4 regions of the Aliikangiella maris genome follow, and region 1 is predicted to be linked to each of the others. Evidence: predicted binding sites of a transcription regulator. Region 1 holds the regulator's gene; each other region holds the start of a gene.
The links. Region 1 encodes sigma-54, which starts transcription at its own class of promoters, with help from an activator protein. Its sites were predicted from a motif close to TGGCACNNNNNTTGCTNT; they were not measured.
Positions count from the first base shown of each region.

Region 2: the regulator sigma-54 is predicted to act here: its motif matches at 6,542-6,559, upstream of flgB (flagellar basal body rod protein FlgB).
Region 3: the regulator sigma-54 is predicted to act here: its motif matches at 3,810-3,827, upstream of ABVT42_RS11485 (flagellar hook-length control protein FliK).
Region 4: the regulator sigma-54 is predicted to act here: its motif matches at 2,046-2,063, upstream of glnA (glutamate--ammonia ligase).

Region 1 covers NZ_JBFDAH010000014.1:69,096-77,500, reverse strand. The annotation lists gene ABVT42_RS13700 (arginine deiminase-related protein) at 187-1,137, opposite strand; gene ABVT42_RS13695 (transcriptional regulator GcvA) at 1,664-2,566, shown strand; gene ABVT42_RS13690 (HPr family phosphocarrier protein) at 2,624-2,887, opposite strand; gene rapZ (RNase adapter RapZ) at 3,002-3,856, opposite strand; gene ABVT42_RS13680 (PTS sugar transporter subunit IIA) at 3,941-4,402, opposite strand; gene hpf (ribosome hibernation promoting factor) at 4,522-4,809, opposite strand; gene ABVT42_RS13670 (RNA polymerase factor sigma-54) at 4,895-6,373, opposite strand; gene lptB (LPS export ABC transporter ATP-binding protein) at 6,665-7,390, opposite strand; gene ABVT42_RS13660 (LptA/OstA family protein) at 7,405-8,109, opposite strand; gene lptC (LPS export ABC transporter periplasmic protein LptC) at 8,102-8,405, opposite strand, start outside.
Region 2 covers NZ_JBFDAH010000010.1:173,904-182,308, forward strand. The annotation lists gene ABVT42_RS11655 (flagellar basal body P-ring protein FlgI) at 1-786, opposite strand, end outside; gene flgH (flagellar basal body L-ring protein FlgH) at 900-1,595, opposite strand; gene flgG (flagellar basal-body rod protein FlgG) at 1,622-2,410, opposite strand; gene flgF (flagellar basal-body rod protein FlgF) at 2,519-3,256, opposite strand; gene flgE (flagellar hook protein FlgE) at 3,562-4,851, opposite strand; gene ABVT42_RS11680 (flagellar hook assembly protein FlgD) at 4,866-5,543, opposite strand; gene flgC (flagellar basal body rod protein FlgC) at 5,572-5,997, opposite strand; gene flgB (flagellar basal body rod protein FlgB) at 6,024-6,422, opposite strand; gene ABVT42_RS11695 (S8 family serine peptidase) at 6,824-8,405, shown strand, end outside.
Region 3 covers NZ_JBFDAH010000010.1:131,448-139,852, forward strand. The annotation lists gene thrB (homoserine kinase) at 1-411, shown strand, start outside; gene thrC (threonine synthase) at 459-1,739, shown strand; gene ABVT42_RS11485 (flagellar hook-length control protein FliK) at 1,917-3,791, opposite strand; gene ABVT42_RS11490 (Hpt domain-containing protein) at 3,897-4,238, opposite strand; gene ABVT42_RS11495 (ATP-binding SpoIIE family protein phosphatase) at 4,564-6,261, opposite strand; gene ABVT42_RS11500 (STAS domain-containing protein) at 6,267-6,569, opposite strand; gene ABVT42_RS11505 (protein-glutamate methylesterase/protein-glutamine glutaminase) at 6,703-7,746, opposite strand; gene cheD (chemoreceptor glutamine deamidase CheD) at 7,821-8,405, opposite strand, start outside.
Region 4 covers NZ_JBFDAH010000008.1:116,147-124,551, forward strand. The annotation lists gene ABVT42_RS09590 (hypothetical protein) at 1-237, shown strand, start outside; gene ABVT42_RS09595 (GNAT family N-acetyltransferase) at 341-772, shown strand; gene ABVT42_RS09600 (DMT family transporter) at 792-1,796, opposite strand; gene glnA (glutamate--ammonia ligase) at 2,129-3,538, shown strand; gene ABVT42_RS09610 (DUF4124 domain-containing protein) at 3,867-4,475, shown strand; gene accC (acetyl-CoA carboxylase biotin carboxylase subunit) at 4,915-6,264, opposite strand; gene accB (acetyl-CoA carboxylase biotin carboxyl carrier protein) at 6,356-6,814, opposite strand; gene aroQ (type II 3-dehydroquinate dehydratase) at 6,874-7,311, opposite strand; gene ABVT42_RS09630 (SO_0444 family Cu/Zn efflux transporter) at 7,474-8,405, opposite strand, start outside.

The sequences.
Region 1 (8,405 bases):
TTAAAAGCAATAACCATCACTCAAAGAGGTATGAGAAAACAATCTAGCTGGTATTTTAGTTATTTTTTTGAGTGAGTCATCTCTTTTATGGCACGTTTGATACGCCTGATTATTACATCTATTTTTTACTTTTTGTCGGCAGTTGAGGAGTCCATTGATAGCCCCATCTACTGATAAAAGGCTATTTCAAATTCTGTTTTGTAAAGGCAAAAAGTTTTCCGCTATCATGCAACGAGCGCTGCCGCCGCCGATTTTTTCGATTGTATCAATTGAGCAAATGACTAATTCGCCGTGCTTTTCCAGTTGCTGTTGCTGTGCTTTTTCAAAACCTTTAAATGCGGAGCTCGACATCACAATTAATGGCGATTGGGATTTGGATCGTAATTGTATAATGTTACCGCAAAAGTTTTGACCCATTTGCGCTTCAGAAATAATAATGACATCATCAAATGTTGCTTCTAGTTGCTTAAACAATGACTGCTTGCTTGTTTGAATGATTTCTTTAGTCACCAAACAAAAGTGCTGGCCACAAGACATCATGACATTTGTATGGTAAATCGGATTGCCGCGGCAGCTTTGCGTCTCAAAAGCAACAGGTTGGTAATCAAATTGCGTGGCAAACTGATTTAACAGATGAGCATCGCAACGCTCTGAGAGTGCGGCAAAAACTTGTCGAGAAGGGTGGTGAAAGACCAGGCTGCCGGTCCCTTCTAGCGCTTTGTGAGCAGGATTGTTTAAACGTAAGTCAACCTGTTGTGAAATTTGATAGCCTCGCTGTTTTAGCGCATTGGACAGATTATCGATTTGCACTTCATCTTGACGATTTGGTGTCTTCATTGGATAAATAATCAGTTTTCCATCTGCTTGTGTTGAAAACCAGTTATTTGGAAAAACGGCATCTGGTAAAGGGCCTGAGTTTTGCGGCTTTCCTAGTGTGATAATTTCAACGCCTTTATCTTGTAGGTGCTGTTGCATTTGTTGAAATTCTTCAAGGGCTTGTTGTCTGACTTGTTTATTGGTTAGTTGTGTCGGTCGCTGTTGGTACTCATTATCTTGTCCAGTTTGTTCATTAAAACCAAAATCGATAGGTTTTACCATGATAATTGAGTGGGTCAGTTGTGGTTGATTGAACATCATTGCAAGCAGCTTAAATTAAGAAGTTGCCTCAAAATAAACGGTATAACAAGTGAATGCAATAGCTGTTTTTGATAAATTTTAGATAAAAAAAAGGCCTGCATTTAAGCAAGCCTACTTAGTAACTAGCTGTGAAATATTAGGACCAAAAAAGGGGTAGGAGGTCACAGCTTTCCACTAATAAATTCTGTTGGGACAGAATAAAACAACTCTCAAAATAAGGTACAAAACACCACTAACACTATAACTTAAACAGAAAAATCAATAATTTAAGTACCCGTTAGCAAAAATTGCGCTAGCAAATAAAACTTTGTGTCAGACAACTGTCATTAATTAGACAATCTAATTAAAAAATGGATGATTCAGACAAAATCAATACCTTGTGAATATTGCCGTATCGTCTGTATCCAGCGTATTCCCTAACACAGGATGAACTATACAAAGGTAATTGTACCTTTTCAAACGATCATTTATAATGCTTCGCATTAGAAAAACTAATGTGGATTTTGGTATCTCAAAATTTTAGTTCATGTTACGTAAATTACCCCCATTAAAGAGTCTCAGGGCCTTCGAAGCTGCGGCTAGACACTTAAGTTTTACTCGCGCAGCTGACGAATTATTTGTGACTCAGGCCGCTGTCAGTCATCAAATTAAATCATTAGAAGATTTTTTAGGTGTTCAACTTTTTGTGCGCCGAAATCGTCAATTATTATTAACCGATGAAGGACAAAGTTTTTGGCCCAAAATTCGTGATATTTTTGAAATTCTGATTAACGCAACTGAGGAAATTAAAGCTCAGCGTGCCAGTGGCGAAATTACCGTTAGTGTCGTGCCGTCATTTGCTACTGTGTGGTTGGTTCCCAGGTTATCAAAATTTAAACAGCTTTATCCTGAAATTGAGGTGAGACTGAAGGCCAGTGATGAAAAGGTCAACTTTGTACGGGAAGACATTGATGTTGCTATTTATTATGACACGGGGGACTATCCTGGTATGCACTCGGTCACTTTATTAACCGAAAAATTGGCGCCACTGTGTTCTCCTTCGCTGCTAGAGGGTGATAAACCTCTTAAATCACCGCAAGATCTTAAACATCACACGCTATTGCATGATGGAACTACCGAAGATTGGCGCCGTTGGTTGCGTCATGCTGGTGTAAAAGGCGTCCCCTTAAATCAGGGACCTGTGTTCAGCCACTCGGTTATGGTGCAACAGGCAGCTATCTATGGTCAAGGTATAGCCATGGGACATCTTGTATTATCACAAGCGGACGTTCTTGCTGGACGCCTGATAAGACCGTTTGATTTGATGATGGAAAGCGATTATTCCTACGACATTGTATGCCCTAAAGAGTCGGCTGATCGTCCTAAAATTAAAGCATTTACCCACTGGCTGCTGGAAACTGTGCGAATTGAAAGTGAAGGGCTGATGTAATTGGCTCCATTTAAGCGTTTCCTTTTTAAATAGTGCGTTTTGTGTTGCTCCCTTAGGCTATTCACCAAATCCTTGTGCGAACAGGCGTTGCAATGCTTGCAATAATTGCGTTGCGTCAGGGCCTTCACTGGTAATTCGAATGTGTGAGCCTTTGGGGGCATTAAGTGTTAATAGCTTTAATAAACTATCACCTGGGGCACTGCGCTCATTGTGATGCAATATGGCATGACTACTGTATTGAACCACTTCGGCAACTATTCGGGCGGCGGCTCTGGCGTGCATGCCTTTTTGATTGATCACTTCGCAGGTAATTTCTGCCATAGCGGTTAGGTATTATTTTTTTTATGCGTTGTTTTTAATTAGTAGCAAAAAATAGCATACTCTGCGAATAATTTTTCTGGAATTTTACGCAGAGAATTAAAAATAACTGGCAGACTAAACGATTTGTTTAATTTCTCGATGGCGAATTTGAGTATTAGGATAAAGCGGTTTAAAGTTTTCAGCCAGTCGCTCCGCTAGATAAACCGAGCGATGTTGTCCTCCGGTGCAGCCAATAGCAATAGTTAAATAAGTTCGGTTGCCTTCTTCAAATCTGGGAATCCAGGTTTGTAAAAAGACTTTTATTTGCCAATAGAACTCTTGAACATCAGGCTGTTGCTCTAAAAATTCGATCACCGGTTGATCTTGCCCGGTAAATGGACGCAGATTTTCATCCCAATGCGGATTCGGTAAACAGCGCGCATCAAATACAAAGTCGGCATCATTAGGTGGTCCGTTCTTAAAGCCAAAGGATTGTATTTGAAGACTGATATGTTTTGAATTGGTGCCGAGTACCCGCTTAACGATCACTTCACATAATTCATGTGGTGATTTGGATGTAGTGTCAATAATCAGTTGGGCATAGCGAGTAATTGGCTCGAGACGTTCTTTTTCGCGTTGTATGGCTTCTGATAATGACAAGCCCTCTGCGGTTAAGGGGTGGCGACGTCTGGTTTCACTAAAGCGCTTAAGTAAGGTGGTGTCGTTGGCATCTATAAAAACAACATCTAAAGAGTATTGACTGGCTTCAATTTGTTGAATTAGTCGGTCAAACTCATCGACCGTATGCGATACATTGCGAGAATCTATGCCAATTGCTAACCCCGGATAATGTTCATCGATTTGTTCGAGCAACGCCGGAATCAATTTAACGGGGATATTGTCGACACAGTAAAAGCCTTGATCTTCAAGTGCGCGAAGCGCAACTGTTTTGCCTGAACCTGACCGACCGCTTACGATAACTCTTTTCATATTCCAATGAGCCTGTCTAGTTAGTTTGCTTTAGATAGTTTTGGTTAAAACGCGTACAATCGTATCTAACCATAATATATTGATTTAGTGAATTGTTTCTGACGCTTTAACTAATATTTCAATTAATGCTTCTCGGCAGTGTGCGTGGCGAATTTGTGAAACCAGAGTTGAGTCAGATAATATTTTTGCAATTTCGGCAAGACTGCGTAATTGTTCGTTGTCGGCTTGTTCTGGCACCATAATGGCAAAAATGATATCAACAGGTTGATTGTCTGGTGCGTCATAATCGACTGGCTCATCAAGCAAAATAAAGACAGCTGTTGCTTTTTGACAGGCCTTAACCCGACCGTGAGGAATGGCGATACCATGTCCTAAAGCGGTTGAACCTAGTTTTTCACGAGTGAATAGGCTTTCAAAAATATCTTCGACAGGGCAGTCAATTGATTGCGCCAATGTTTCACTGACTTTTTCAAGTATTTTTTTCTTACTCGATAGCTTGAGACTACAAAATGTGGCTTCCGGCGTAAGAAGTTGGTTGATATTCATGAGATGTTGTTTGTGTTTTATTCTACTAGAGCTGACTGTTAACTTTATCACAATCAGCCCTAATACTTTTAGTCCTTTTTTATAAAAATTTGTGTCATTTTGATGACTTGACTAGGACATTAATGGCGAATGAGCTTTTCTTTGTGTTTTATGACCTGACGATCAAGTTTGTCGACCAGATTATCGATTGCCGCATACATATCTTCTGACTCACTGTTGGCGAATATTTCACCACCATTTACATTGAGTTTGGCCTCAGCAATTTGTCGTAACTTTTCTACTTGCAAGATTACATGGACATTGTTGATGTGATCAAAGTGGCGGCCAATTTTTTCAAACTTTTCAAAAACATAGTTTCTTAATGAATCAGTAATATCTAAATGATGGCCAGTTAAGTTTATTTGCATAGTAGTATTCCTTCTTTAGTTGATGGAAAATTAAGATAAATGCCGTATGTTCAGATTACTGTCATCCGACATGGTTCTTAATGTCTTAGATCAATTTTTTCCTCTCATTTGAAGGAGGAATTGACATCGCTTCACGATATTTGGCAACCGTGCGTCTAGCAACCTTGATGCCTTGATCTTTTAATAAGTTTGCAAGTTTACTGTCGCTCAGGGGTTTTGCCTGATTTTCCGCGCTGATCAGTTTCTTAAGTACTGCGCGAATTGCTGTAGAAGATGCTTCACCGCCAGTTGTTGTTCCAACATGGCTTGAGAAAAAATATTTTAATTCAAAAATTCCTCGAGGTGTCCACATATATTTTTGTGTTGTCACGCGAGAAATGGTTGACTCATGCATTTCAACTTCTTCTGCAATATCATTTAGTACCAATGGTTTCATTGCTTCTTCGCCGTATTCTAAAAAGCCAACTTGTTTGTTGACTATACAAGCCGCCACTTTTAACAAGGTTTCGTTACGACTTTGCAGACTTTTAATAAACCATTTGGCTTCCTGCAAATTATTTTTTAAAAATACATTATCTGCGCTGTTATCTGCACGTTTGATTAGTGCAGCATAGTCATTATTGATTTTTAATTTGGGCGTGCACCCATTATTCAACTCTACGCACCAGATTCCTTTAGTGTCTTTTGAAACAAAAACATCAGGTGTAATATATTGTGCGGTATTTTGATTAATTTGATTACCGGGACGGGGATCGAGTGATTGAATCACCACCAGCGCTTCTTTCAACTGGTTTTCGTTAATGCCTAATTGGCGGGTGATTTGTCGATAATTGCGGCTAGATAGCTCATCAAACTGCTGTTGAATTATTAATTGAGCCAGTTCAGTAATGCTCGTTTGCTCTTTAATTCTTTTAAGCTGAATCAATAAGCATTCCTGGATGTTTCTTGCAGCAATACCGGCAGGTTCAAAACTTTGTAATAAATGTAAAACCGCTTCAACTTCTTCGACTTCGATGCAGTTTTCCGGATCATCAATTTCGTCAACAAACATTTCAACCACATCATTAATGTCTGCTTGAACAAAACCCCGCTCATCGATTGCGTCAATCAAAATAGTGGCAATAGTGCGATCAATATCAGAAATATTCATCATATCGATCTGCCATTGTAATTGATCTCTCAATGATTCAGATGTTTCTCCCTGATATTCAGTGTATTCATCATTATGGCTGTTAGAGGAGGGGCCTTGTGAAACATATCCCCAATCTTCCCATTGCGAATCGGTACTTAATTCATCACTTAACTGATTATCTTGCAATTTCTCACTAGTGTCTGATTCGTCATTGTTATCAGTGCGTTGTTCGCTTTGATTATCGAGTGACTCTGTCTGGTTAAGCTGGCCATCTTCATTAGCTTCAGCTTCCAGTAATGGATTGGAATCAAGGGTTTCCTGAATTTCACTTTGCAGGTCAAGACTTGAAAGTTGCAACAATTTAATTGCTTGCTGCAACTGGGGGGTCATGGTAAGTGATTGACCGATTTTAAGCTGTAAAGATTGTTTCATTAATATTATTTTCCAGAGACGATAACTAGTGCCTCTTAGTACCTTTAACTATAGCAGTTATTCTTAAATTTGATTGGAAAATATTCAAGAAAGACTGTGCTTATGAGTTTAATATGAAGCTGTTTAATCTCAGTTTCAAGTGTTAATTATAAGAAAATTATATTTTATTCTAATACCGATTAAAATTTAAACATGATCGCTATCAAAACCATAAAATTGCTGACTGTTTATGATCTTTTTGGTGTTATATTGTTTTGTATAGATGAGTGATTTTAAATTGAATTAGTTCTATTAAATGGTAAAGTTATCACCTAAATAGACTGCTTTAACCTGAGGGTTTGTTAAAATCTCATTGGGTGTTCCGTGGGCCAATAGTTTGCCCGAATCGACAATGTATGCTCGCTGACAAACATCAAGTGTTTCACGCACATGGTGATCGGTAATTAGAACGCCAAGTCCACGGGTTTTTAGTTGTTGAATTATAGCTTTTATTTCACCTACAGAGATGGGATCAACTCCGGCAAAAGGTTCGTCAAGTAAAATAAAACGGGGTTCATTAGCCAGCGCTCTGGCAATTTCAACGCGTCTTCTTTCACCACCCGATAAAGCCATGCCAAGACTTTTGCTAATATGCGTGATTTGAAACTCTTCGAGTAAATTTTGCATTTTTTGAAGGCGTTGTGAAGGTGATAATCGAGTATCAAGTTCAAGAATAGCCAATAAGTTTTGTTCAACTGTTAACTTACGAAATACTGAGGCTTCTTGAGGTAAATAGCCGATACCTAAACAAGCCCGTTCATGCATTGCCATGTGGGTTATTTCTTGTGCATCTAAAAAAATTTTACCACCATCTGCCTGAACTAAACCGACTATCATATAAAATGAAGTGGTTTTTCCTGCACCATTAGGCCCGAGTAAACCGACGACTTCGCCAGTGTTTACCGTCAAAGATACGTCAGATACTACTTTTCTTTTTGCATAAACTTTAGCGAGATTTTTCGCTTTCAATTGGCTCATTTTTTATCAAGTAATTAATTTTGTGTAGATTGAATAATTTCAATTTGTTTATCAGGAAATTTTGACATTTGCAAAATTTGTGTTTGTAAGTTGTAGCTTAACTGGTGTGCGCTGGCTTTTGCGTTATCGCGCAGCATAACAATATTGCCATTTAATTTAATCAGATTATTTGCTTCGGAATAAGTTAAATGGTCGGCAGTAATTACAATGGGCTCGCCATCAATTTGGGCAATATTCAAGGTTAATGGATTTCCGGTAACATTTAATTGATAAGTCGGTTGCTGCAAAATTGTCAGTATGTTTCCTTTCACTTCAAATGACTGTTGAGCAGATTGATGTTTTATCAAATGAATATTTTCTTTAGCGGTAATTTTATTTTCGTTAATATTGTAACGAATACTGGTCGCAGATAATTGCTCTATTGATTGCGATAAGCTATCTTTTTGTTCAATGTGAGCCGGTGAACCAAAAATTTCAAATTCAGAATATGTTTGTTTATCTTTTGATTGTGGTGTTGATTTTAAGAGTATTTTATCACCAGATAACTTTCTAAAATTATCAAAAATAACAACGTTACCTAAATAGATTGTTGTATTGTTTTTGAGATCTGTCTGGGTTTCATCACTTTTAAAATGCCAAGTATTTGTTTGGGCGAGAATCGCTGATGATAGCATTAGATTAATAGCAAAAATCAATACAATCAGTTTATTTTTAGTCATTTGTGTATATCTCACCTGAAACCTGTGATTTTAATTTTAGCTGACTACGCTTAAAGTCTATTTGCATGCCAATTGCACTGGTTAAGCTATGCTCATTTTTAATCGTTACAGCAACTTGATTTTCTGCAATTTGGCGGTTTAAATCAACGTTCAAGTGAGAAGTATCGATAGATATTTCCGGTTGACTTTTTTGAGGGGGTTGGGTTTGGACTATTTCCCTCATAATGATTTTTTTATCAAGTGTTAATTGATTCCTTAAATGATCAAACTCACCTTTGGCTGCACTGACTTGCCAT
Region 2 (8,405 bases), on a different contig from region 1:
AATAGTTCCAGTACGCGAATTGACCACAATGCGCCCAATTGACTCGGCAGGTTGTACTTCAATATTTTCAAGCACCGATAAATAATGAATACGCTGCGCAGCATCGCGAGGTGCATTAACTTGAATCGATGTTTGATCAATGGGTTTAGCTGTTTGACTGCCAACCAACTGATTAATTGCTTTAGCGACTCTCACCGCCGTTGTAAAATCAGGTTTGTTTAAATTAAAAACCAAATAGTCATGACTTAAAAAATTGGTCGCCACCATTTGCTCAACGGTTGCACCATTGGGTACTCGACCTACCGTCTGATGGTTCACACTAATCTTTGAACCGTCAGCACCTAACGCACCAAACCCACCGACAATTAAATTGCCTTGTGCAATCGCATAGGTTTTACCATCAGTACCTCGTAGAGGTGTCATCAATAAGGTACCGCCACGTAAACTTTTTGCTTCTCCCAGGCTACTCACAGTAATGTCAATTCGCTGACCCGCTTTGGCAAATGCCGGCAACGTTGCATGTACCGCGACGGCAGCAGTGTTTTTAAGTTTTAATTGACTACCTTGTGGTACATTAATTCCAAATCTGGCCAGCATCGTACGAAAGGTTTGTTCTGTGTAACGAGTTTTTTCACCTGTTCCATCCAATCCAACAACTAATCCATAACCAATTAACTGGTTTTCACGAACGCCTTGAACACTGGTAATGTCTTTTAGTCTTTCAGCCAAAACAGGCAGACCAAAACAACCTAGCGATAGAATTAAAACGAGATAGAATCTTTTCATTAAATTAACCTGACGTTGTAAAATACTTTATTCAATTAGCCTTTTGTTTCATTTAAATATTTTTTCATTTAACATGTCTTTAATAAAAATAATTTCAAGCTCTTAAGCTTCGCTTAAAAAGGCCACCAACCCGAGTTAAAAAATCGTGTTAGCCAACCTGCTTCGTTGGCTTCAGCTAATACACCTCGTCCACCATAGGATATTCGAGCATTGGCGATACGTGTGGAGAGTATCTGGTTATCTTTATCGATATCTTCTGGTCGAACAATGCCTGCAACACGAATAAATTCGCTCCCTTGATTCAATGCGATCCACTTTTCTCCCTTAACCATTAAATTGCCATTCGGATAAACCTGATGCACAGTTACGGTAATGGTACCTTGAAGTTGATTGCTTTGTGCCGAGTCAGTTTCTGCTTTAAAACTTCGTGTTTGTGCACCACTGGTAACACTTAAGTCAGGCATACCGCCACCCACCGACAAAATATTACCAAACACTGAAGGTGCGGCCAGCGCCGTATTCGAATCCTTTGCCAACTCGGTGTCGGCGGTTTTACTGGCGTTGGTATTTTCGGTGAGAACGATGGTAATGATGTCTCCCACGCGCAACGCTTTTTTATCTTGAAATAACATTTGCGCCGATGCAGGACTGTAAATAGCGCCGGGATTAGTTTGACTGGTATCCGTCATCTGTGGATAAGCAGGCGCCCATTGTGGATCATTCATCATCGCATCTTGATAAATGGTGGTGCAGGCCGATGACAGCAAAACCAGTATTGATAAACCCATATATTTTAGCAGACGAATCATTTTAACTTTCCCGTTATGTCGATGGACTAAAGTGTTTGATTAATGAACTGCAACATTTGATCCACTGCCGATAAAACCTTGGCATTGGTTTCATAAGTTCGTTGAGTTTCGATCATGGCAACCAGCTCTTCGACGGTTGAAACATTGGATGTTTCTAATTGTCCGCCACGCAGCGCGCCAATACCATCGAGTCCGGGTGTACCAATTACCGGTGCGCCGCTACTGCCCGTTTCAACATATAAGTTTTCACCAATAGGTTGTAGTCCGGTAGGGTTAATAAAATCGGCCAGTTGCACAGTCCCTAAATTGGTTGGGGCTGCCTGCCCAGGTTCTTGCACGGTTATCGTACCATCGGTGGAAACATCCATACTGATAGCCGTTTGCGGAATGGTGATTGCGGGCTGCAAAACATAGCCGCTTCCTTGGGTAACAATTTGCCCATTTTCATCGAGTGTGAAATTTCCCGCACGAGTATATCCGGTTGACCCATCGGGCAATAAGATTTGAAAAAAACCATTCCCTTGAATCGCCATATCAAGCTGGTTTTCAGAGGTTTGAAAATTTCCCTGCGTATGAATTTTTTGAGTTGCTACCACCTTAACACCAGTCCCAATTTGTAAGCCCGATGGTAAGCGAGTGTCTTGCGAAGAATCAGCGCCGGGCTGGCGTAAGTTCTGATAAAACAGGTCTTCGAATGCAATACGAGATTTTTTAAATCCAACGGTGCCAGCGTTGGCAAGGTTGTTGGAAATCACAGCCAGATCTTTAGTCTGTGCTTCTAAACCGGTTTTGGCGATCCATAGTGCAGGGAGCATATTGTTTACCTCTTTATCTTAAATTAGCCGAGCAATCGATTGAAAATTGTCATCAAAAAAATCAAGCTTGATGAGGTCTATCAGTGACGGCTTTACCACAATTTAAGATTAAGGTTGCAATAATCGATCCAATGCTGCGCCTCTTTCTTCAACAGAGGACATTAATTTGACTTGCACTTCAAATTGGCGGGATAAAGTAATCATATTAGTGAGCTCTTCAACCACACTCACATTGCTTGACTCAAGCATTCCGTTTTCTAAAGTAACGGCAGCATCATTGGCAAAAGGTTCATCGTCAAGACTATAAAACAAACCTTGTTTATTTTTTTCAAGGGTTGCCGGATCAGGATTGACCAAGCGAATACGATCGATGACAGCCAATGCATTTGCCTCAGCACCGAGTGGCAATATAGTAATCGTACCATCTTTGGCAATATCGATTTTTTCAAAAGGCGGCAGAGCAATTGGTCCGCCCTCACCCAATATTGGTTGACCAACGGCATTAACCAGTTCGCCATTGGCGGTGATGTTTAAATCGCCGCGTCGTGTTAGCAGCTCTTGTCCTTCTGCATTTTGGGTAACAAACCAACCTTCGCCACGTATGGCAATATCAAGGTTGCGTCCAGTTGTCAACATTGCCCCTTGTTCAAAGTTATGCCCTGGCCGTTCACTCATCGCGAATGCGCGTGTTGGTAAACCTTCACCATATACGGGCATCGAGCGAAATTGTGCCAAATCGGCCTTAAAACCCGATGTTTTAGCGTTCGCAAGATTATGCGCGGTGTTTGCCTGAGCCAAAGACGTTTCTCGGGCACCCGTCATGGAAATATAAAGCATGTTATCCATATTGCGCTCCTGATCATTGTTTAACTGGCATCCATGCGTTTAATAAAAGTGGTGATATAATTTTCACTTTCTATTGAATATCTGACTCAAAATAAAACACAATTTTAAATGCAACTTTAAGACCAGCAATTAATTTCAACGTTTAAAATAACATCACCATTTGATAACTATCGGTTTAAAACAGTTCATTACAATACAGCGGCTTCAATCACTAAAGCCGCAGAATATTTTATATAATTGACGCTTTCATATTGTGAGAGTTTTACTTTTCATCAACTTCCTTTTTAAATTTATTTAAAAGTAAATTAACGAATATTAATAATCGCCTGAGTAATGGTATTGTTAGTTTCAATAGATTTGGCATTGGCCTGAAAGTTTCTTTGTGCCGCAATCAAATTAACCAATTGCTCGGTTAGATCCACATTGGAAACTTCTAATGCACCCGAACGAATTTGTCCAAAACTCGATGTTAATGCTTCACCGGCCAAGGGCGAACCTGAATCAATAGTGTCTTCCCACGAGTTATTACCAATTTGCGCTAACCCTTGTGAGTTTTGAAAACGAGCCAAGGCAATTTTTCCTAATGCAGTAGTTTGCCCATTACTAAAGTTGGCACGCACTACACCAGTATCGGAAATTTCAACCCCGGTCAATCGACCAATAGGAAAACCATTTTGGTTTAAGACATTCACTGTAAAAGGCGATGAAAATTGAGTTGTACCATTGTTGGCGTAATTAAACCCAATAATCTGATTGGGATCAGAACCATTTAAAAAGTCGATTGCTTCGGTTTGTATGGGGTCAGGTGTATTAGATAAGTAGCCACCCGAATTATCAAAATCGGTCACATGATAAAGTTGTCCACCGGCACCGACAGCCCCACCAGTAATATCAATCGGCAAAGTTGCACCGGCAGAATCGGTTGTGTTGTAGTAAGTTGCCCATTGGTTATCAGCCACTTTAACATAGTAAGCAGTTACAACATGGCTCTCACCTAGTGAATCAAATACAGTTAATGACGTTGATGCATTAAAAGTCGAGGGTTGGAGTGGATCAAATGCTAATGGATCAAGATTTCCGGCGCTCGCAGGTAAGTTAACCCCAATATCAACTAATGAGGTCACTGTTGGTACACCAGCAGTCTGTGGCAGTTGCAGCGGAATAGTACTGGATAAACTGGTTGCAGTTACTGTGCCATCAGCATTTACCGGAAACACTTGCAACCTTGCGCCGGCATTACTGACTACAAATCCATTGTTGTCGACTCCAAACTCACCATTACGGGTAAAAATGGCGTTATCGTTGTTTTCACCAGGAGAGAGAATAAAAAAGCCCTCGCCTGACACCGCCAAATCGAGGGTATTGGCAGTAAACTCAAGGTTTCCCTGATTAAATTGCTGGGCCACATTGGCCAGCAACACCCCGTTACCAATATTGGTACCCGAACTTCCGAAAGAAGTTGTCGAAAATATATCGGCAAACTCTGTTCGGGATTCTTTAAACCCCGTGGTGCTCACGTTTGAAATATTATTTGCAGTGACATTGAGTTCTGCCTGCGCCGCATTGAGACCACTTAACGCTGTATTAAATGACATAACTTCTCTCCTGTTTAACCAATCTCTTTTACTTCATTAAAATCTATTTGATTCAGCCCGGTTAGGTTGAGCAGAATCCGCCCTTCTGAACCGCCAAGGTTGACACTTTCAACTCGTGCAACCATCGAGGTTTTTAATTGCTCGGTTGAGCCTCCGACTTGTCCATAAGCGGCAACAATATAATTGCCGGGTGGCATTCTTTCGCCGTCATTGTTATTACCATCCCAAATAAAATCGATATCACCGGCTTCTTGCGTGCCAACTTCAATACTGCGGATAACTTGACCGGCAGGATCTTTAATTTCAAATCGAATATTGGTCGTGGTTTGGTCCAAATTGAGCTGGCCGGCCATCACCGACTCATTCATCAAATAACCTTCGTTGCCTTCAATTAATACATTACGCCCAACGAGAGCTGATGCTTGCAAAGCCTGATTTGATGTGAGTGAGTTTGATAACTCGCCAAACCGGTTAACCAGCGTTTGCAAACTATCCAGACTGGCAAATTGCGACATTTGCGAAATAAATTCTTTATTGTCTACCGGTGATAATGGATCTTGCGAAGCCAACTGAGTAGTGAGCAGTGCCAGAAAATCAGACTGTCCCAGTTCTTTTTTAATTTCGCGAGTTGGCGCCGTATGTGTAGTTAACCCCATATCGGCATAGTTGGTTGTATTTACTGGAGATGTCATCGTTAATCTCTCTTCAATTAGCCACGAATTACTGACCTAAAGTCAGCGTTTTGCTCAGCAGGTGTTTAGTCATGTTGGCAACCTGCACATTCGACTGATAAGAACGTGATGCCGAAATCATATTTGCCATTTCTTCAACCAGGTTAATGTTAGGGGCATACACATAGCCATTTTCATCTGCCAGTGGATTATCGGGCTGGTAACGTGCAACAGGTTCGGCTTGACTTTCGATAATGCCGTTAACCTTCACACCAGCTGAGGCCTGATCGTCCGATGAATGACTGGCAATGCCATTTAAAACAGCCTGAAATACCGGATGACGGGCTCGGTAAGTTTGTTCAGTGCTGCTAGCAATACTATCGGCATTAGCAATGTTGCTGGCGGTAGTATTCAGACGCACACTTTGCGCTGCCATACCTGAACCACTGATGTTAAAAATATCGTAAAGCCCCATGTCTTTCTCCCATCACAATGATGTTGTTACTCGCCTTTAAGTGCTTGCATCAAGCCCTTAATTTTGCCATCTAAAAAACGCAAGGTAGCCTGATACTGCATGGCATTTTCGGCAAATTTAGTTTGCTCTATTTGCGCATCAACCGAATTACCATCACCGGTATCAGGTTGAAAAGGAATTCGATAAGACAGCCCGGGGATTTCTCGACCAATCTGACTGTCCATATGTTTATGAGAGGTTTTTACCAAACCACTTTGCATACTAGATTGCGCTTGTAACAGGGCACTGGAAAAATCAATATCTCTGGCTTTAAAATTTGGTGTATCCGCATTGGCCAGATTATTGGCAAGCACTTGCGCTCGTTGTTCGCGAATATTTAACGCGGCTTCGTGAATACCAAATGCTTTTTCAAAATTGATCGACATTGTTTTTCCTGATTTACCGTACTTACGTTTCTTTGCCCGAAACTTGCGCATCACCAATGGGATACACTCGCTTGAAATTACTGGCCTCTGACCGCCGTTGTTTTCAATCAAGGATATTTTTTGCAATCACTGTGCCAAGGTTAAATTCGAGCAGCAATCCACACATTCAAAGGCTTTGGCTGGTAACCAGGAAGTGGAAACAGGCAAATGCGGCAATTCACCACCGGATAAGCGGCAATTCGACAAAGCTGTTTATATCTCAAAAATTTATAAAATAACTTTTTAAATTTTTCTGTTGATATATCTCAATATTGGCTATCTCTTGCCATAAATATCTTCTAGCTTTATTAAATTGAATCAAGTTTTTTAAGCACTGATAATAAATCAACCAGGAGAAAATAATGGCTTTCGGAAGTAAAATACAAAACACAGTATTGGCCGTTTCATTGTGTATTAGTGGCAATTTAATGGCCGATGATGATCGATATATTATTCAAGTTGACTCGGGTAATCGAGCCGCGGCGATAGCTCAGGCTAAAAGTGCTGGCGGTCAAGTTCATCTAAAATCTGATGAATTTATTGCCGTGACCTTTAAAGGAAAAAAGCTTGAGGATGTTCAGGGACTGCTTAAGAATAATCGGGCAGTTCGTAAAATAGAGATAGACCAACGACGCTACCCATTGGCAATCTATAATGACGATGCGGGCGACCCCAATAGTGAACAAATTACTCCCTATTCGATTTACCAGTCTCAAGCCAATCAACTGACTTTGCAACCTGGCCAAAAAGTTTGTGTGATTGACTCAGGTATCGCTGGTGATACGGGTGAAACTGGTGGTAGAAATGAAGATTTTAACTGGGCAGCCATTACCGGCGATAGCGACTCAGGCACCAACGACTGGTTCAGAGATGGCGGTCCACATGGAACCCATGTTGCAGGAACCGTCGGCGCACAAGACAATGGTGTCGGCGTTGTTGGAATGGCGCCTGGGGTTCCCATGCATATTATTAAGGTGTTCAACGATAGTGGATGGGGTTATTCATCAGATTTGGCTTATGCAGCAGGCAAATGCGGCGCGGCTGGTGCCAATATCATTACCATGAGCCTCGGCGGTGGCGGTGCCAACTCGACCGAAGAAAATGCATTTAATGACTTTGTGGCCAATGGTGGACTCGTATTAGCTGCGGCAGGTAATGATGGCAATAATGTGCGTTCGTATCCAGCTGGTTACAAATCGGTAATGATGATCGGTGCGAACGACAACAACAACCAAATCGCTTCATTTTCACAATTTCCCAGTAATACCCAAACTGTTGGTCGCGGTAAAAACCGATATGAAGAAACCCATGATGGTTATGGCGTCGAAGTGACCGCCGGAGGTGTGGGCGTACTTTCAACTTACCCTGCGGGTTCGGCGACTTTATCAAATTTAAGTGTTGGTAATACCGCACTAACCTCTTCGGCCTTTGAAAACAGTGGCAATGCGGCCGGACAAACATTTTTTATGGGGCTAGGCGAAACAGTTGATGCTGGTGCTAACGGTAAAGTTTGTGTGATTGATCGCGGCAACATCAGCTTTCAAGACAAAGTACTAAATTGTGAAAACTCTGGCGGTATTGGGGCAATCATTATTAACAATGAACCCGGTATGTTATTCGGGACCTTGGGCGCTCCTAACAATACAACTATTCCTGCAGTGGCAACAGCCCTCGAAGATCGCACCGCTATCCTTGGCGCAACCACCGCCAGTTTATCGGTAGGCGCATCTGATTATGGATTTATGGATGGCACTTCAATGGCAACCCCTGCGGTTGCGGGCGTGGCGGCATTAGTTTGGTCAAATCATCCCAATTGCAGCGGTGAAGAAATTCGCAATGCGCTTAAACAAACCGCCGAAGATCAGGGTACACCTGGACGCGATGATTACTTTGGTTATGGGATCGCAAAAGCTAAAAATGCCTCTGATTATTTAGCCGGACAAA
Region 3 (8,405 bases), on a different contig from region 1:
TGGGTGATTGCTTATCCCGATGTTGAAGTCAGTACTAAAGCCGCGCGTGAAATTCTGCCACAAAATTATTCACGTGCGACGCTAATAACTTTTGGACAAAATTTGGCAGGCTTTATCGATGCCAGCCATCGTCAAAACAAACAACAGGCTTTCCGTTATTTAACCGACATTGTAGCCGAACCTTATCGCGCCCAACTGCTACCTAACTTCGCTGATACCAAGGCACACTTATTAGCCTCTGGCGCATTAGCAGTTGGTATTTCGGGGTCAGGACCGACACTGTTTGCGGTAACCGACGATCGACAAAAAGCCGAGGCATTCCAACAATGGTTAAACGACAATTACCTACAAACACCAGAAGGCTTTGTACACATTTGTCAGGTTGATCATCAAGGTGCGCGAAAAATTTAATTTAAACGAATCAATCAATCCACTAACGACGAAAAGAGAGCGGGATAGTGAAATTTTATAATTTGAAAGATGAGTCACAGGTTGTCAGTTTTGAAACCGCCGTAAAAACCGGACTGGGTAGAAATCAAGGACTTTTCTTTCCAAAAAAAATTGAAGCCTTGAACAACATTACCCAACTGCTGGATGCACCAGTTCATGAGCGTAATTTTGCAATTTTAAAACCTTTTGTTAAGGAAAGTATCAACGATCAGGATTTAGCCGAAATTATTCGCACAACGTTTAGTTTTCCAGCCAAATTACAAGCGGTCAATGACAAAGAATATTGCCTCGAGCTTTTTCACGGTCCCACGCTCGCCTTTAAAGATTTCGGTGCAAATTTTATGGCTAATTGTTTGCAAAATTTTGCCGATGATAAACCTATCACAATTTTAACTGCAACCTCTGGAGATACGGGCGCAGCCGTTGCACACGCCTTTCATGGTCTGACGAATATTCAGGTAGTTATCTTATTTCCTAAGGGAAAAATATCAGAACTCCAACAAAAAATGTTCACTACTCTTGGTGACAACATTCATACCATTGCAATCGATGGCAGTTTCGATGATTGCCAGCAATTGGTCAAACAAAGTTTCGATCATCAAGAACTGGTACAACAGGTCGGGCTTAACTCCGCTAACTCGATCAATATCAGTCGCCTGCTAGCTCAAGTCTGCTATTACTTTGATGCCGTAGCACAGCTGCCAAAAGCACAGCGCAATGAACTGGTAGTCGCAGTTCCCAGCGGAAACTTTGGCAACCTATGTGCTGGAATTATTGCCAAATTGCTCGGATTACCTATTAAACGCTTTATTGCTTCAACCAATTTAAACGACACCGTACCTCGATATTTGCAAACCGGCGACTGGCTACCTAAAGCCACTATTGCAACCATGTCAAATGCAATGGATGTAAGCAAACCTAACAATTGGCCACGTATCGAATATTTAATGGATACCGAACAGTTTGCGCGCGATGCACTGACTGGCGGTGCTATTGACGAAGCCCAAACCGCAGAAACTGTTAAGCAGCTTTATGCACAAGGTTACTTAAGTGAGCCCCATGCAGCAATTGCCTATGAAGGGTTACATCAATCGCTACAGCCGGAAGAAACAGGTATCTTTTTAGGAACAGCTCATCCAGCAAAATTTAAATCGACGGTAGAAGAAATCTTAAATATCGAGTTACCGCTCCCGCCAGAATTAGCCAGCTGTGCAGAAAAAACTGACTTAGCCCATTCAATGGCTGCCAATTTCGATGCGTTAAAAACATTTTTAGTGAATCTAAAATAATTTTAGCTTACCGACTTGGTTAACTAGCACAAAAAAAGCGTCTATTCAAATGCGCTTTTTTTGTGCCAATTAAAAAGTAAAAACGCCCAACACTTTAAGACATTTTTTTGAGAACGGACCTACGCCAAGAGTCACCAAAATAATGGGGCTGATGATTTTCCTTATCCAGAGTTGAGGTTAACTATACACATCAAGCAATTGGTCACTCGTTATAACTACAGATGAGCGCTGTTGTGACAAATCCTCATCTGTTGACTCACCTTGTGAGTTTAATGATCCCGACTGGCTATCAGTATTGTCAGTATCATTCGACTGCGCAAAAAGATCACGCTGCTGCTGATTAACTTCCGTATCCCCAAGATTAATACCCGACTCTGCTAACATGTTTTTTAACTTTTGCATGTTTTCTTCAAGCAGTTCTTTAGTGGCGGGATTATTCACCTGAAAAACGATATGCGTTTCACCATTAGTTTGTTGAATCTTCACACTTAACGGTCCCATTTCGGGCGGATCCATCATAATTTCTGCACTCGACAATCCCTGGTTGAGCATCCATTGCACTCTAAGCGCCAGGTTCGGTGAAAAATCTTGTCGTGCAAATAACGGATGAGTAAAAGAAGACTCAGGTGATAACCGCATCGGCGCTGGTGTTTGACTATCTGTCGCTAAGGTTGCACCAACTGGCGATAACAATACTCCCGCTTCAGTCGCTCGTTCTTGACTACGACTAGTGGCACTCGGCGTTAAAGCCGATGCCACAGCCAAAATATTAGCTGGCGCTTGTGAGGCCTGTCCGCTTAGCAAGCTGCTCTGCTGTGCTACCTGCTGAATAAAAAAATCACTTTTCTCCATGAATAATTTTTTTCCTTCACTCATTGTCATCAGTCGAGCGGTATAGCCTGCATTAAATTTTGCGATGCCCTCTTTACCCGTGTCGCCATCAACTCCAGACTGATTGTTAAGTGCTCGCCCCAGTAAGTCAGTTTTATTTAACAGATTTTTCTCAGTAAACTTTTGTTCTCCACTTGCTTGCAGCACATTTCCCATCCCTCGGTGTAAATAATTATTTACACGGTCTTGTGGATTTTTGCCCTCGACCAGCATTGCAGCAATATTTTTCTCGACATTTCGAGTAGCAGATAAAACGGTCGTATCATCCGTTATACTCTGCGCATTCTTAGCATTTAATGATTGATTTTGAAGCAACTGATTTGCCTGTATAGCTTTATCAATTTGTAATTTGTCATTTTGTATTTTTCCCAAAGACCGCTCGCCAGCTACATTATCAAGCAATTGACCAGAGCCCTTTAAACTCGGATTTTTTGTGCGATGACTAAGCGTCAACGCCTCAATAGCACTATCATCTATTTTTTCCGATAGACTGTTATCTAAAGATGAACTACTACCCAGCAATGAATTGTCACCCAAGGACTGTTGCACAAGCTCGTTATCGCCACTTTTAGGCACAGCAGACTTTTCTGCCAAGACAGTTGCAGCGTGAATAGTTGCACTTTTATCATCGCTACCCGCTGCGACAAGGGAGTTGAATTGCTGACCATATTGAGCCGAGGTAAACATAATGCCATTCGTACCAAATTTATCTGTAGCGCCTTCAGTATTTTCATCAGACAAATATAAATCTTCACTATTTTGTGGGTGTATCAATGCCTGTGCTTGCGCAGTTAAAGTCTGACACGATTCCTGATGAAAACGTAAGTTAAAGGCCATCTGCTCATTGAAGTCAATTTTATCGGCATCTAAATGCGGAAAATTATTGCCGTTAAATTGGGCAATGGCTGAGGCTAATAGTGGCTTATTCCCGCCTTCATTTGTGCCATTAGATGATGTTGGCTGCATCAGTTGCGCTAGCTGTTGGCCAAATAAATAGTGAGGCGAATGATTTGCACGCATAGTGCTAGCTTGAGGACTAATAACAAACCCTTTGATTTGGTTAGAGTTTTCTGAGTTGGTCGCACTTTTTTGCAGTGACAGCAATTGCTGTAATGAACCTGGTCCGGTATTGAGCATCTTGGCAATCTCACATTCAGTCAAATAAACTTCATAGGTAACTTAGCAGGTTTGATGCCAAATGAGACAAGACCATAAGAAACAAAGAAAAAGAAAGCCGCCTCAAACTAATCGGGTTCCAGGTTAACACTAATTTAAGTAAGTCTGCTTTATTTCTTCACTGGTTTGTTGAAATATCTGGTTAATATTTTGGAGAGCCTGTTGACTATTATCGAGTATTTTATCTTTGGCGGCGTTTTCTAATTGTTCACACTGCAAGGCTAAATCTGTAGCGCCAACGTTGCGGCTGCTCCCTTTAATACTATGCGCAATACGTCTTACTTGATCAGCATCTTGCGTATCAATTGCCTGCGCCAGACTATTCAAATTTCTGCTGCTGTCTTCCAAATATGCTTCAAATAGCATTGGTAAGTCATCAGCCATAATTTCTTTCAACTCAGCAATGATATTTTGGTCAAGATATTGGCTCATAAACAGCACCTTTGTTTATCGATTGATATATCGATTTGTTAATCAATATTTTCATCCGTCTAAATATCAAGTTTATGCTCGACTTTATACTTAATGATACGTTTAATGTTGTCTGTTAATTGTAGATAATAATTTTAATTTATCGCTGTATCTGACGACGGTATAGAATAACGATATATAATTAGCCCATATAATAACGGTATATAATAGCTGTATATAATAGCTACATCGAATATTTATGCAGGTTTACGGTGATAGGATTATTGAAAAAATAACTATTTTAGTTGATGGCATTATCGTATAAATTTTTAAATTAAAATTTATTTCAAGTCGACTCTGGCTCATCCGCATACCAACGATAAACGGCGCGTACATGCCGACCTTTATCAAAGTACTCAAGTGATTCACACAAATTAAATAATAGCGGAATACCGCGTCCACTATAGTGTTTCTCTCCGGCCTTAATCACTTTTTCACAATCGAATCCTATGCCGCTGTCTTTAAAATCAAAAATAATTTTGCCACCATTATTTAATGGCGTATGATCAATTTCAACCGCAACAAATCCTTCAGTGAGTTTTAATAATCCCTCGGTGCGCATACGATAATAATTAGCAAACCCTTCACTACCGGATTTAATTTTTGAATCAAGTCCCAATACCCCATGCTCGACGGCGTTATTATATAACTCAGATAAAATGGTAAAAATTCGTGAGCGATGAGGCGTAAGCTCTCGGCATTCGAGCAGGGTTTGCAACAACATTGGAATAGGATCAAATTTACCCAAAGATTTACCTCGCAAGCACAAGCTGATATTTGAGTCGAGTGTACCAGTCTGCGCATGAGATTGATTTTCGGTAGTGTTAACTTGTGTCACATGATGATGAGGAAACTTCACCTCAATCAGGCTTAAATCATCACCTTGTTCAGCATCTCCTGTAAATTCAATAATTTGATCAATCAATCCCTGACATAAATTATCTTCATTAATATGTGCCTGAATGTATTCGAGCATACGCTCATCACCATACATTTCTGATTCTTGATTGACTGACTCAATGATACCGTCGGTAATTGCCAATAGTTTATGCTGTTTAGAAAAACGAGAAACCAAAGGTTCAACTTTAAACCTTTGTGGCGTTTGTACGCCAATGGGTAGATGTCGAGATTGGACCTGCTCTACCTCACTGGTTGACTGGTCAATAATATACGCTTGTGGTGCCCCCGCATTCCAAATCGTAATACGCTCATCAATGGCATCAATATCTGCAATAATCACACAGCAAAAAATTCCACGCGGTAGGACTGAATATAAACGCGCATTCATTTCGGTCATGACATCAGGAATTGCAAATCCCTTTTTGGTCATGCCATAAAATATTTCAGAGGTTGGCATCGCACCAATCGCAGCAGGTAATCCATGACCAGTAAAGTCTGCGAGCATCAAACGCATTCCTCCCATCGGCGTTTCTGCTGCGAGCAATAAATCACCATTAAAGATTGACATTGGTGATAAATGATAATTAATATTTTCCGATGCCAGACAACCGCGATGTGCAATATTATTGAATATTTTTTTTGCGGCTTCTTGTTCCTGAATTAAATGGTCATTGTGATATTGAATCTGATTGCGTTGATTATCAATCGTTTCATAAAGGTTAGAAATGCGTGAAAAAGCATTAACCTTAGCTTTAATAATAATACGATCGACAGGTTTAGATACAAAATCATCACCACCACATTCAATACACTTGGCTAAATCATAAGCATCGGTAAGTGAGGTAAGAAAAATAATTGGCACCCATAAATTCTGCTGATTATTCTTTATTTTGTAAGCAACATCGTAACCATCAAGTTCAGGCATTAATACATCGAGAAAAACCAATGATGGAGAATGTTCAAAAAACAGATCGATTGCCTGTTTTCCGGTTTCAGCCTGAATAACCTCATGACCTTCTTGTATTAATACACGCGAGAGTATGAGGCGTTCAACCTGATTATCATCTGCAATTAAAATCTTCAATGGAATTATATTTTGAATAGTTGCTCGAAATTAGAAATCGTTAATATTTTACGAATATCATCGTTACAATTTTTCAAAGTAATTTTTGATGAATCTCCACCCGCATGATCTCTGAGCAGCAAAAGCATACCTAAAGCTGAACTGTCGAGATAAGTGGTTTCCATCATATCAATAACAATTTCAGAAGGCGTTGGCGACAACTTTTCGTATGAATCTCGAAAAGATTGATGCGCACTAAAATCAAAACGCCCATTGATAGTTATAGTAAGTACTTTTCCATCAGGCGAAAGGCTAGAACCTACTGACATGCTTTACCCCTTTTGTGGCTAATATTTAATAAATCCTTGTTCTTGAAGGCTTTATTTAAACAACATCCTAGCCTTAAGAATAGTGCAATCTTGCGATTTTGACTAATATTTTTTCTCCATTTATGAATTTTGTTCACACTTGAGATACCAGAAAATGGGGAATCTTATCTAGCGAAAGAATTTGTCTGGCAGCACCGAGTTCGACAGCCTTACCAGGCATTCCCCAAACCACACTCGACTCTTCATTTTGTGCAATCGTCAACGCGCCCATATTCCTAACATCAAGTAGCGCTTGAGAGCCATCACTGCCCATTCCGGTTAATAAAACAGCAACACAATTTTGGCGAACACTATCAATCAGAGAGTGAAACAAAACTTCAACCGAAGGTTTATGTCGATTCACTCTGGGAGAATCTTGTAACACAGCCCACAATTCATCGTCACGCTTACGCTTAACTTCCATGTGCATATGACCAGGCGCTAAGTAGGCATTGCCTGGCATTAAGCGCGTTGGCTGTCTGACTTCGGTCACTATCATATGCGATTCATTGTCCAACCGCCGAGCATATGATGTCGAAAAAACATCGGGAATATGCTGCACAATGACAATTGGTGGCATATTAACCGGCAACTGAGTAATGATTGAATGAATCGCTTCGGTACCGCCAGTCGATGCACCAATAGCAATCAATTCACATTCGCCATTTTGATTATCTCGAATTAGACGCTTACGCGAGCGCTTTGATGATTCAAGTGCGGCGGTATTACATTTTGCCGCGGCTTTCACTTTTTCAATCAGTTCATCAGCCAGCATTAGAATACTATCTTTTACATCAGTTGATGGTTTACCAACAAAATCAAATGCGCCTAGATTAAGTGCTTGCAAAGTAATTTCTGCCCCGGCTTGTGTTAAGGTCGAAACCATAATTACAGGCATCGGTCTTAAGCGCATAATATTTTTCAAAAAGGTCAGACCATCCATCTTGGGCATTTCTACATCAAGGGTTATCACATCAGGTTGATACTTCTTAATTTTCTCGCGTGCATCAAACGGATCAACAGCCGTCGCCACCACCTTAATTAGCGGATCCTGCTCCAGAATTTGTGTCAACAGCATTCTGATGAAAGCAGAATCATCAACAACTAATACTTTTATCGATTTAATTTGCTGCTCCAAAATACTCTCTCTTTACATTGATAGTCTGACTGGTCTTTATTCAAAGTTTAATGATATTCAGCAGAAAACGCTCTTTAGTCAAACAATTCGATCTCACCCTTAACATCATCTTTAGTAATTTGCGTAAAGTAAGTTTCATCACGCTGCTCAATGGTTGCATTATGTTTGCTGTATAGTTTTTTAATTAAAACTTTTCCCGAACGGGGCATATACATCACTTTGCGCGGATAAATGCCACCCACATCTTCCGATAATAACTTCAATCCTTCCAATTGAATGTACTCTTGAATAAATTGTATATTACGTTTGCCAACATCAGTCATGCCATGCATTACCCGGCCACCACCAAAAACTTTTATTTCCAGATTTTCTCGTCGCCCACCATTTCGCAAAATGTCGTTAATCATTTTTTCCATTGCAAAGTTACCATATCGCTCAGCACTACCATTTTTAAAGTCATCGGAGTTGGTGTTTGAAATTGGTAACATAAAATGATTCATACCACCAATATTTACAGTTTTGTCGCGCACACAAGCTGAAATACACGAACCTAAAACGGTCGTAATCACTTCGTTATGTGAAGTCACATAGTATTCGCCAGGTAAAATTTTTGCTGTGGGCAAACCAGTTGTTTTATCCCAGTAGCGATTGATATGATT
Region 4 (8,405 bases), on a different contig from region 1:
GAGGCTAAAGGCAAAAACCATTTTAAGGATAAAGAACGAGATAATTGGCAGTCACTTTGGGTTGATATTGTTAAAAAATTTAAAAAACAACGCTACGAAAAAGAAGTGGAATTAATCCAACAAGGTTATCGCATTAATACGCGCTATGTAGAACCGAAAATTCATCCAGACGATCCCGTTGAACCGGATGATGTGGATGAGTTGTTAGCGATTATTGAGCAACATGCAATTGAATAGCTGGTGGTGATTTAGTCTGTGTTCATTGCGTTTGATTAAGGTTTAATGAAAAGCCTGCTAATATGCTTTATGTTTGGTTGCTTAAAACATTGACTGGCCCACTATGCTCACTATTTCAATAAAACCTATTCTGGCAGAACAAACGTTGATGATTCGTCATCGAGTGTTATGGCCCAACCAATCTATCGAGTTTTGTCGTTTAAAAGAAGATGAGACAGCTTTGCACTTTGGGGCATATTTTAATGAACAACAGTTAATTGCAGTGGCGTCAATCTTTATCATAGAACGTAGCGCCAGGCTTAGAAAGTTTGCCACTTTACCCGAATTTCAAAATCAGGGTGTTGGCTCACAAATGCTGCGCTTTTTGCTTAACCAACTACAACAGCAAAATGTTGATTACTTTTGGTGCGATGCTCGCACCGAAGCAATTAATTTTTATGAACGATTTGGGCTGAAAGCAATAGGTGATATTTTCTATAAAAGTCAGGTTGCCTATATTAAAATGGGCGTTGATTTAAACACCCAACCCAATTGATCGTATTGACAAATATTCATCAAGCTTTGGCTGTTACCTCTTTAATCGATTGATTAGCTGATGTTTCTGCTTCAATCACCTGCTCAATATAGTCATCTTTGATAATTGATTGCTCAATAAAAACAGTTTTACGCTTTGGTTTTAATTGACTGAAAATAACACCAAAAATAATCAACCCGACAGATAGATACTGCCATTGGGTTAGTGACTCATCGAGTAATAGCCAACCAAAGAATAGCGTAAATATTGGTAAAAGATTCATCCAGCTACCGACTCGACTGGCAGGTAGAGCCCTTAATGAGGCGTTATATAAAATAAAGGCAATCACGTTGACTCCCCAGGCTAAAAATAATACAGCCATAATGGCTTCGCCAGAAACTTCGGCAGGAACAGGCTTATTAAAGGCAAGTACCAGCGGTAAAAAGAAAAGTGTTCCAAATAACGCCTGCATACTGGTTAAAAAGACCGGCGAGTAGCGCTCTCCCAGCATTCTTGCCAGTAAGCTATAGCCCGTGGCAAAGCAGATCGCAATAAATTCCAGGCCATTTCCTAGTAAATGATGACTTGAGGAGGCTTTGGCTTCACCTAAAAATGATAACAAAGCCGCGCCAATCACAGCGATAATGCCACCAATCACCATACGCGAGTTAATGCTTTCTTTTAAAAAGTAAAAAGCAGCAATGGTTACCATAAAAGGATGCAGCGCGGTGATCATACCGGCTTCTGATGCCGAAGTATAAGTCAGCGCTAAACCTTCAAAGACAAAATAGAGGCAAGGTTCACATAAAATCAGGCCTAAAATCAGCCAAATGTCCCCTTTTTGATACACATGTCTCGCCTGCTTGATTTGAGGCAAGAAAAACGCCAGTACCGCCACGGCTAATAGCATCCGCAAAAATACTGTTAAAAATGCGCCAAGTTCGGCAACCGCAACTTTCATGGCGATAAATGAGGCTGCCCAAATAATAATGGCAATGATCACCTGAGTGGTGGCTTTGGCGGTATGACAATTGGTAAATGACATGGGCTTAATAATAAAGCTGCTCAAAAATAATACAGGCGAGTAGTGTAATTGGATAATTTTTCAGCGCAAGCAAATAAAATTGAGAGTTCGCATTAAAAAAAGTAATGCCAAAGTCTTAACAATGTACAAAGATTAACTCATGCACCATTTTGGTGCATGAGCTGCTGTCCATGCACCAAAAAAAGGCTTTTTATTCGGGATTATCCAACTATAATTGCCTTAATTTCGCTTTTTGTTGAATATAAAAACTGGCATCAACTTTGCTTTTACCTTTGCCAGTGAAGTAATTAAAAAAAAATTATCCATTCCAGACAATGTTTGAGGAAAACACAATGAGCAATAAAGATATCTTTAAAATGATAGAAGAAAACGAAGTTTCTTTTGTCGACCTGAGATTCACTGATACAAAAGGAAAGGAGCAGCACGTTACATTGCCTGCTCACTGCATCGATGAGGACTTTTTAGAAGAAGGTAAAATGTTCGACGGCTCTTCAATTTCTGGCTGGAAAAGTATTAATGAGTCTGACATGGTATTAATGCCTGATGTTGATACTGCGGTAATTGACCCTTTTTGTGAAGACAGCACACTTAACCTGCGCTGTGACATTTTAGAACCTTCTACCATGCAAGGTTATGATCGTGACCCACGTTCTATCGCAAAACGTGCTGAGGCTTATTTAAAATCGACTGGTATTGCCGATACTGCGTATTTTGGGCCTGAGCCAGAGTTTTTCTTGTTTGACGATGTGCGTTTTAGCATTGATATGAAAGGCGCTTCATATCGAATTGATTCTAACGAAGCTGCTTGGAACTCAGAGCGTCGCTATGATGATGGTAACATGGCTCACAGACCACGCGTAAAAGGCGGATATTTTCCTGTACCGCCAGTAGACTCTTCGCAAGATATTCGTTCACAAATGTGTTTGGTTTTAGAAGAGTTGGGTGTAAAAACTGAAGCTCACCACCACGAAGTGGCTACGGCTAACCAAAATGAGTTGGCGACCAAGTTTAATACTTTAGTGGCCAAAGCCGACGAAACGCAAATTTTAAAATATGTTGTGCATAATGTTGCTCACGCTTATGGTAAAACAGCAACCTTTATGCCTAAGCCGGTTGTTGGTGATAACGGCAGCGGTATGCACGTTCATCAATCATTGGCAAAAGATGGCGTGAATCTGTTCGCAGGTAATAAATATGGTGGTTTATCAGAAGAAGCACTTTATTACATTGGTGGAATTATAAAGCATGCGCGTGCATTAAACGCATTAACAAACCCTTCTACCAACTCTTATAAGCGTTTGGTCCCAGGATTTGAAGCGCCAGTTATGTTAGCGTATTCCGCGAAAAATCGTAGTGCGTCGATTCGTATTCCGCATGTACCAAGTGAAAAAGGTCGTCGTATTGAAGTCCGCTTCCCTGATCCAATTGCTAATCCTTATCTGGCATTTACTGCGATGTTAATGGCGGGTCTTGATGGTATTCAAAACAAAATTCATCCTGGTGATGCAATGGATAAAGATTTATACGATTTACCACCTGAAGAAGCGGCTGAAATTCCACAAGTAGCCAGCTCCTTAGAAATGGCACTAGAAGCTTTAGATCGTGACCGTGAGTTTTTAACTCGAGGTAATGTTTTTAGTGATGACTTTATCGACTCTTATATTGCACTGAAGCAGGAAGATGTAACTTACTTGAACATGACAACGCATCCTGCTGAATTTGATATGTATTACAGCCTGTAAGCACTAACAAATTTTGTAAAAACTAAAGCCCGGCTTGATGTCGGGCTTTTTTGTTTTACACTTTCCATGAAACTGTTGAAAGGTTGATATGTCTGATGATTAAGACATACTCGAATTATTCACCAATCAGGATTTGCTAATAGCGAGGCAAGTCGGTGATTGAAAAAATGGTTAAAGGATAGAAGACTCAGCTGTTTTTATGAAAATGTAGACAGCTTAATAGGCATTTGAAGTCAACTGGGTTAATCTTAATGAGCCGTTTGTAGGTTATCTGCATACCGCTTTAATATCGGTAACAAAAATTTATGTTAACAATTGGGAGAGCACTATGAAACCGCATCTCTTTAGTTCCGACAGTTTATCGACTGTAAGAGTATTGGTTATTTGGGGTATCGTGATAGCTGGTATCATTATCAGCCAACTTGCCTTAGCCGAAGACGAAAAGAAAATTTATCGATGGGTCGATAAATATGGACAGGTACACTACACAGACGAACCCCGTAAGGGAGCAACTGAGCATAAAGTAAAAGAAGTGCCTGCCATTAAAATGGAAACGCCTGATTATTCGGTTTTAGAGCAATACAAACCCCAAGAAAATCCAACGAGCAATAGCAACTCGCCAGTGATGGATGCTTATCAGCAACTGGTGCTTACCCAGCCTGAAAATGATGGGGTGATTCGTAATAATGCCGCAACGGTAACACTGGTTGCAACAATTCAGCCTGCGTTAAAACAACAGCATCAGCTACGTTTTTTTCTCGATGGTCAGTTAATTAAAAGTGACAAGGGAAGCTTACAAGTTAAAGCTGAAAATGTTCGTTATGGTCAACATTCGGCTCAAGTTGTCATCGTGGATGAAACGGGCAAACAAATTCAGGCAAGTCAGACAAATTCATTTCATTTGTTGAATCGAATTAAAAAGAAATCGAAAAACTAGAAAAAAGTAAAAGTGAAAACTTAGCGGTTTTTCAATGACAAAATAATGAAGCAATTAAGCTGTTTTCTATCGCAAAATAAAATAAATCAGTTGAATTGATAAACTTGTTTTTATTTTTAAAAAGCGTTATAAAAATCAATGTCAATAGAATGTTAATTTAGTCTCAGAATCTAAAGGGTTGATCCTCTATTATTCTTATCAAATCAAATTTGATGACAACTTGATTTTCAACCCCTGATTTGCCCGCTGATATGCGGGCATTTTTTTAGAAATTTTCTGTTCTTTATACTTTTTTTGACAATTCGTTTTTATGCGTGGTTTTAGTGACTTGTTTTAGTGACTACTTTTGACGACTCTGTATTGTCGTCAACGATAATCGACTAACTGATTTCAACTTACTTAATTGTCAAAATAAAAGGTTGTCAAAATGAGTGAGTGATTAACTCGCCTCATTTTCCAGTTTGTGCTCTAAATAATGAATGTTAGTGCCACCCTTTAAAAAGTTTTCATCTGACATTATTTTTCGCTGTAATTCGATATTGGTTTTAATACCATCAATAATCACTTCATCCAGCGCCATTTGCATTCGTGCCAGCGCAACTTCTCGTGTTTCGCCATAGGTAATTAATTTTCCAATCATCGAGTCGTAGTTTGGTGGAACTCGATAACCTGAGTAAATGTGTGAGTCCCAACGCACACCTGGACCGCCGGGTGCATGATAGCGATTGATAGTACCGGGTGAAGGAATAAAAGTTCGAGGATCTTCGGCATTAATTCGGCATTCAATTGAGTGACCGCGCAGGTGAATATCTTCTTGTTTGAAAGACAAGGGTTGTCCTTCGGCAACGCGAAGTTGTTCTTTAATAATATCAACGCCAGTAATCATTTCTGATACAGGGTGTTCGACCTGTACTCGAGTATTCATTTCTATAAAATAAAACTCGCCTTTTTCATAAAGAAATTCAAAGGTTCCAGCACCGCGATAGCCAATTTCTTTACAGGCTTGTACACAGCGCTCACCAATAAAGCGGCGTTTTTCTTCGGTAATACCTGGGGCAGGAGCTTCTTCAACAACTTTTTGATGGCGACGTTGCATTGAGCAATCGCGCTCACCCAGATAAATGGCGTTACCATGATTATCAGCCATGACTTGTATTTCAACGTGGCGTGGTGTTTGTAAAAACTTTTCCATATACACCATATCATTGTTGAATGCTGCTTTGGCTTCGGCTTTGGTCATTTCGATTGATTTAATTAAATCTTCTTCTTTGTGAACCACCCGCATACCACGTCCGCCGCCGCCGCCCGAGGCTTTAATAATGACTGGGTAAGCTATACGCTTGGCGATGGCCAGATTTTCTTTTGGATCATCGCCCAGCGGTCCATCAGAGCCAGGCACACAGGGAACACCGGCTTTTTTCATTGCAGTAATGGCAGAAACCTTATCACCCATTAAGCGGATAGAGTCAGCATTAGGGCCAATAAAGGTAAATCCACTTTTTTCAACCTGCTCAGCAAAATCAGCATTTTCTGCTAAAAATCCGTATCCCGGATGAATTGCGACGGCATCAGTAACTTCGGCAGCGGCAATAATGGCGGGAATATTTAAATAACTTTCTAGCGGCGATGCCGGACCAATACACACGGATTCATCGGCTAATTTTACATGCATTAAGTTTTCGTCAACTGTCGAATGGACAGCAACTGTTTTTATTCCGAGTTCCCGACATGCTCTCAGAATTCGCAGAGCAATTTCTCCACGATTGGCAATAACAACTTTATCAAGCATCTTATCTTCCAGATTATCTGATTTATTAAATGTGGAGATGTATTCAACTTGTGAATGTGATCTCCCAACCTGATTGGGGATAATCAGTCGACTATTCGATGATGAATAATCCTTCATCAAATTCAACGGGCTCGCCATCTTCAATCAAAATGGCTTTAACCACTCCTGCGGCATCCGCTTCAATTTGATTCATCATTTTCATTGCTTCAATGATGCACAGGGTATCGCCTGGTTTAACCTGATCGCCAACTTCAACAAATGATTTAGATCCTGGAGAAGGGGCGCGATAAAATGTGCCGACCATCGGTGACTTGACTTGGTGACCTGAAACTTCTTCGGCTGCTGCGCTTGCTGGTTCTGCTGCGGCAACAGGCGCTGCGGCTTGCGCTGCTGGCATGGCTGGCGCAGTAGTATATTGGACTGGTGCAGCTGAAATGGGTGCCGTTGCTCGACTAATGCGAACAGACTCTTCACCTTCTTTAATTTCAATTTCTGCAACGCCCGATTCTTCTAATAATTCGATTAATTTTTTTACTTTTCGAATATCCATAATGACAACACCTTGAAAATAAATAAAAGACTAAAATTAGGATTAATTTGCGTAATTCTTTAGGGTTTTAGCTGGTTAATCACCGCCTGACAGGCCAAGTAATAACTTTGTTCACCAAATCCGGCAATCACGCCTTTTGCCACATCGGTTAAATAAGAGTGACGTCTAAATGCTTCTCGACTGTGCGGATTTGACAGGTGAATTTCAATAAATGGAATATTTACGGCTAACAAGGCATCACGAATAGCGACACTGGTATGAGTAAAGGCGGCGGGATTGATAATAATGTACTCAACTTTATTGGTCATTGCTTGCTGAATACAGTCTACGATCTCATGTTCTGCATTCGACTGCATGAAACTGGCATCTATTCCCGCATTTGAGAATATTTGCAGGCATTTCGCTTCAATTTGCGCCAGCGTTGCCGCACCGTAAATGTCTGGTTCTCGGGTCCCAAGCAAATTTAGGTTGGGACCGTTAACAATTAAAACACTCATAAGTGTTCCATTTAATGGCTAATTTGAAAGTTTAATGGAGGTAAAATACGCTAAATTCGAAGAACTAGCAATAAATATCAATAAAAAAATTATTTCTATTGAAAATTCATTATTTTAAATGAGTTTTTTAGATTATTGCCAGTTTTTCGAAGTTTGACACTTTTAGGCGCTTTTTGTCGAAACCTGTGGGTTTCTCTTATGGAAAGATCGCTTAACTTGCAAGATCAAATTTTTCAGGATGAGCAATGCCAGTATGATTGCGCTGATAATATATACAGGTGACTCATTCATTTCGTGAATATGAGAAGCCACTTTGTTAATTTCGAACCCAAAACTGGCAACTGCCCAGTTGGTGAAATAGCCAATACTAATACTTGCACTAAATATGCTGAATAAGTAAATAAGTAGAACTTTATTCCCCATTTCCTGGCGTATCATGCCCATTGTCGACAAGTTTGTCGCTGGACCCGCAAGCATAAACACTAAAACCGCGCCTGGAGAGACACCCAAAGCCAGAAATCCGGCGGCAATGGGCGTTGATGCTGTCGCACAAATATACATGGGGATCCCTATGAGTGCCATGACTAACATGGCCAGAAAACCATCTCCCCATTGCGTTAAAAAGTCAGTAGGTACCCAGGTTTTTATGGCCGCAGCCAGCAGCAGGCCAATCATTAGCCACTTGATGATATCGTCGAGTAGTTTTCCGGTTGAAAATTGGTACAGATTTTTCAAACGAGTTAATAAGGTAATTGATTCTGGCTTTTTTTGATTTTCAGTCTTTTTCGAAGCGCAGCATGAGTGACTTGAAGACTTTTCTGGATCGGCGTGTACCATGTTTTGTTCATTATTTTGTTCATCTTGGTTAGGCGCTTTCTCGCTGACAAACATGACGAGAATGCCAGCATAAATAGCACTAAAAATTGCCGCAACAGGTCTGATAATCGCCATAAATGGACCTAATAGTGCATAGGACACAGAGATAGAATCAACGCCGGTTTCCGGTGTTGCCACTAAAAAGGAAATGCTGGCGGGTTTTGAAGCGCCTGCTCGGCGCAGGCCAATTGCTGCCGGAATGACGCCACAGGAACAAA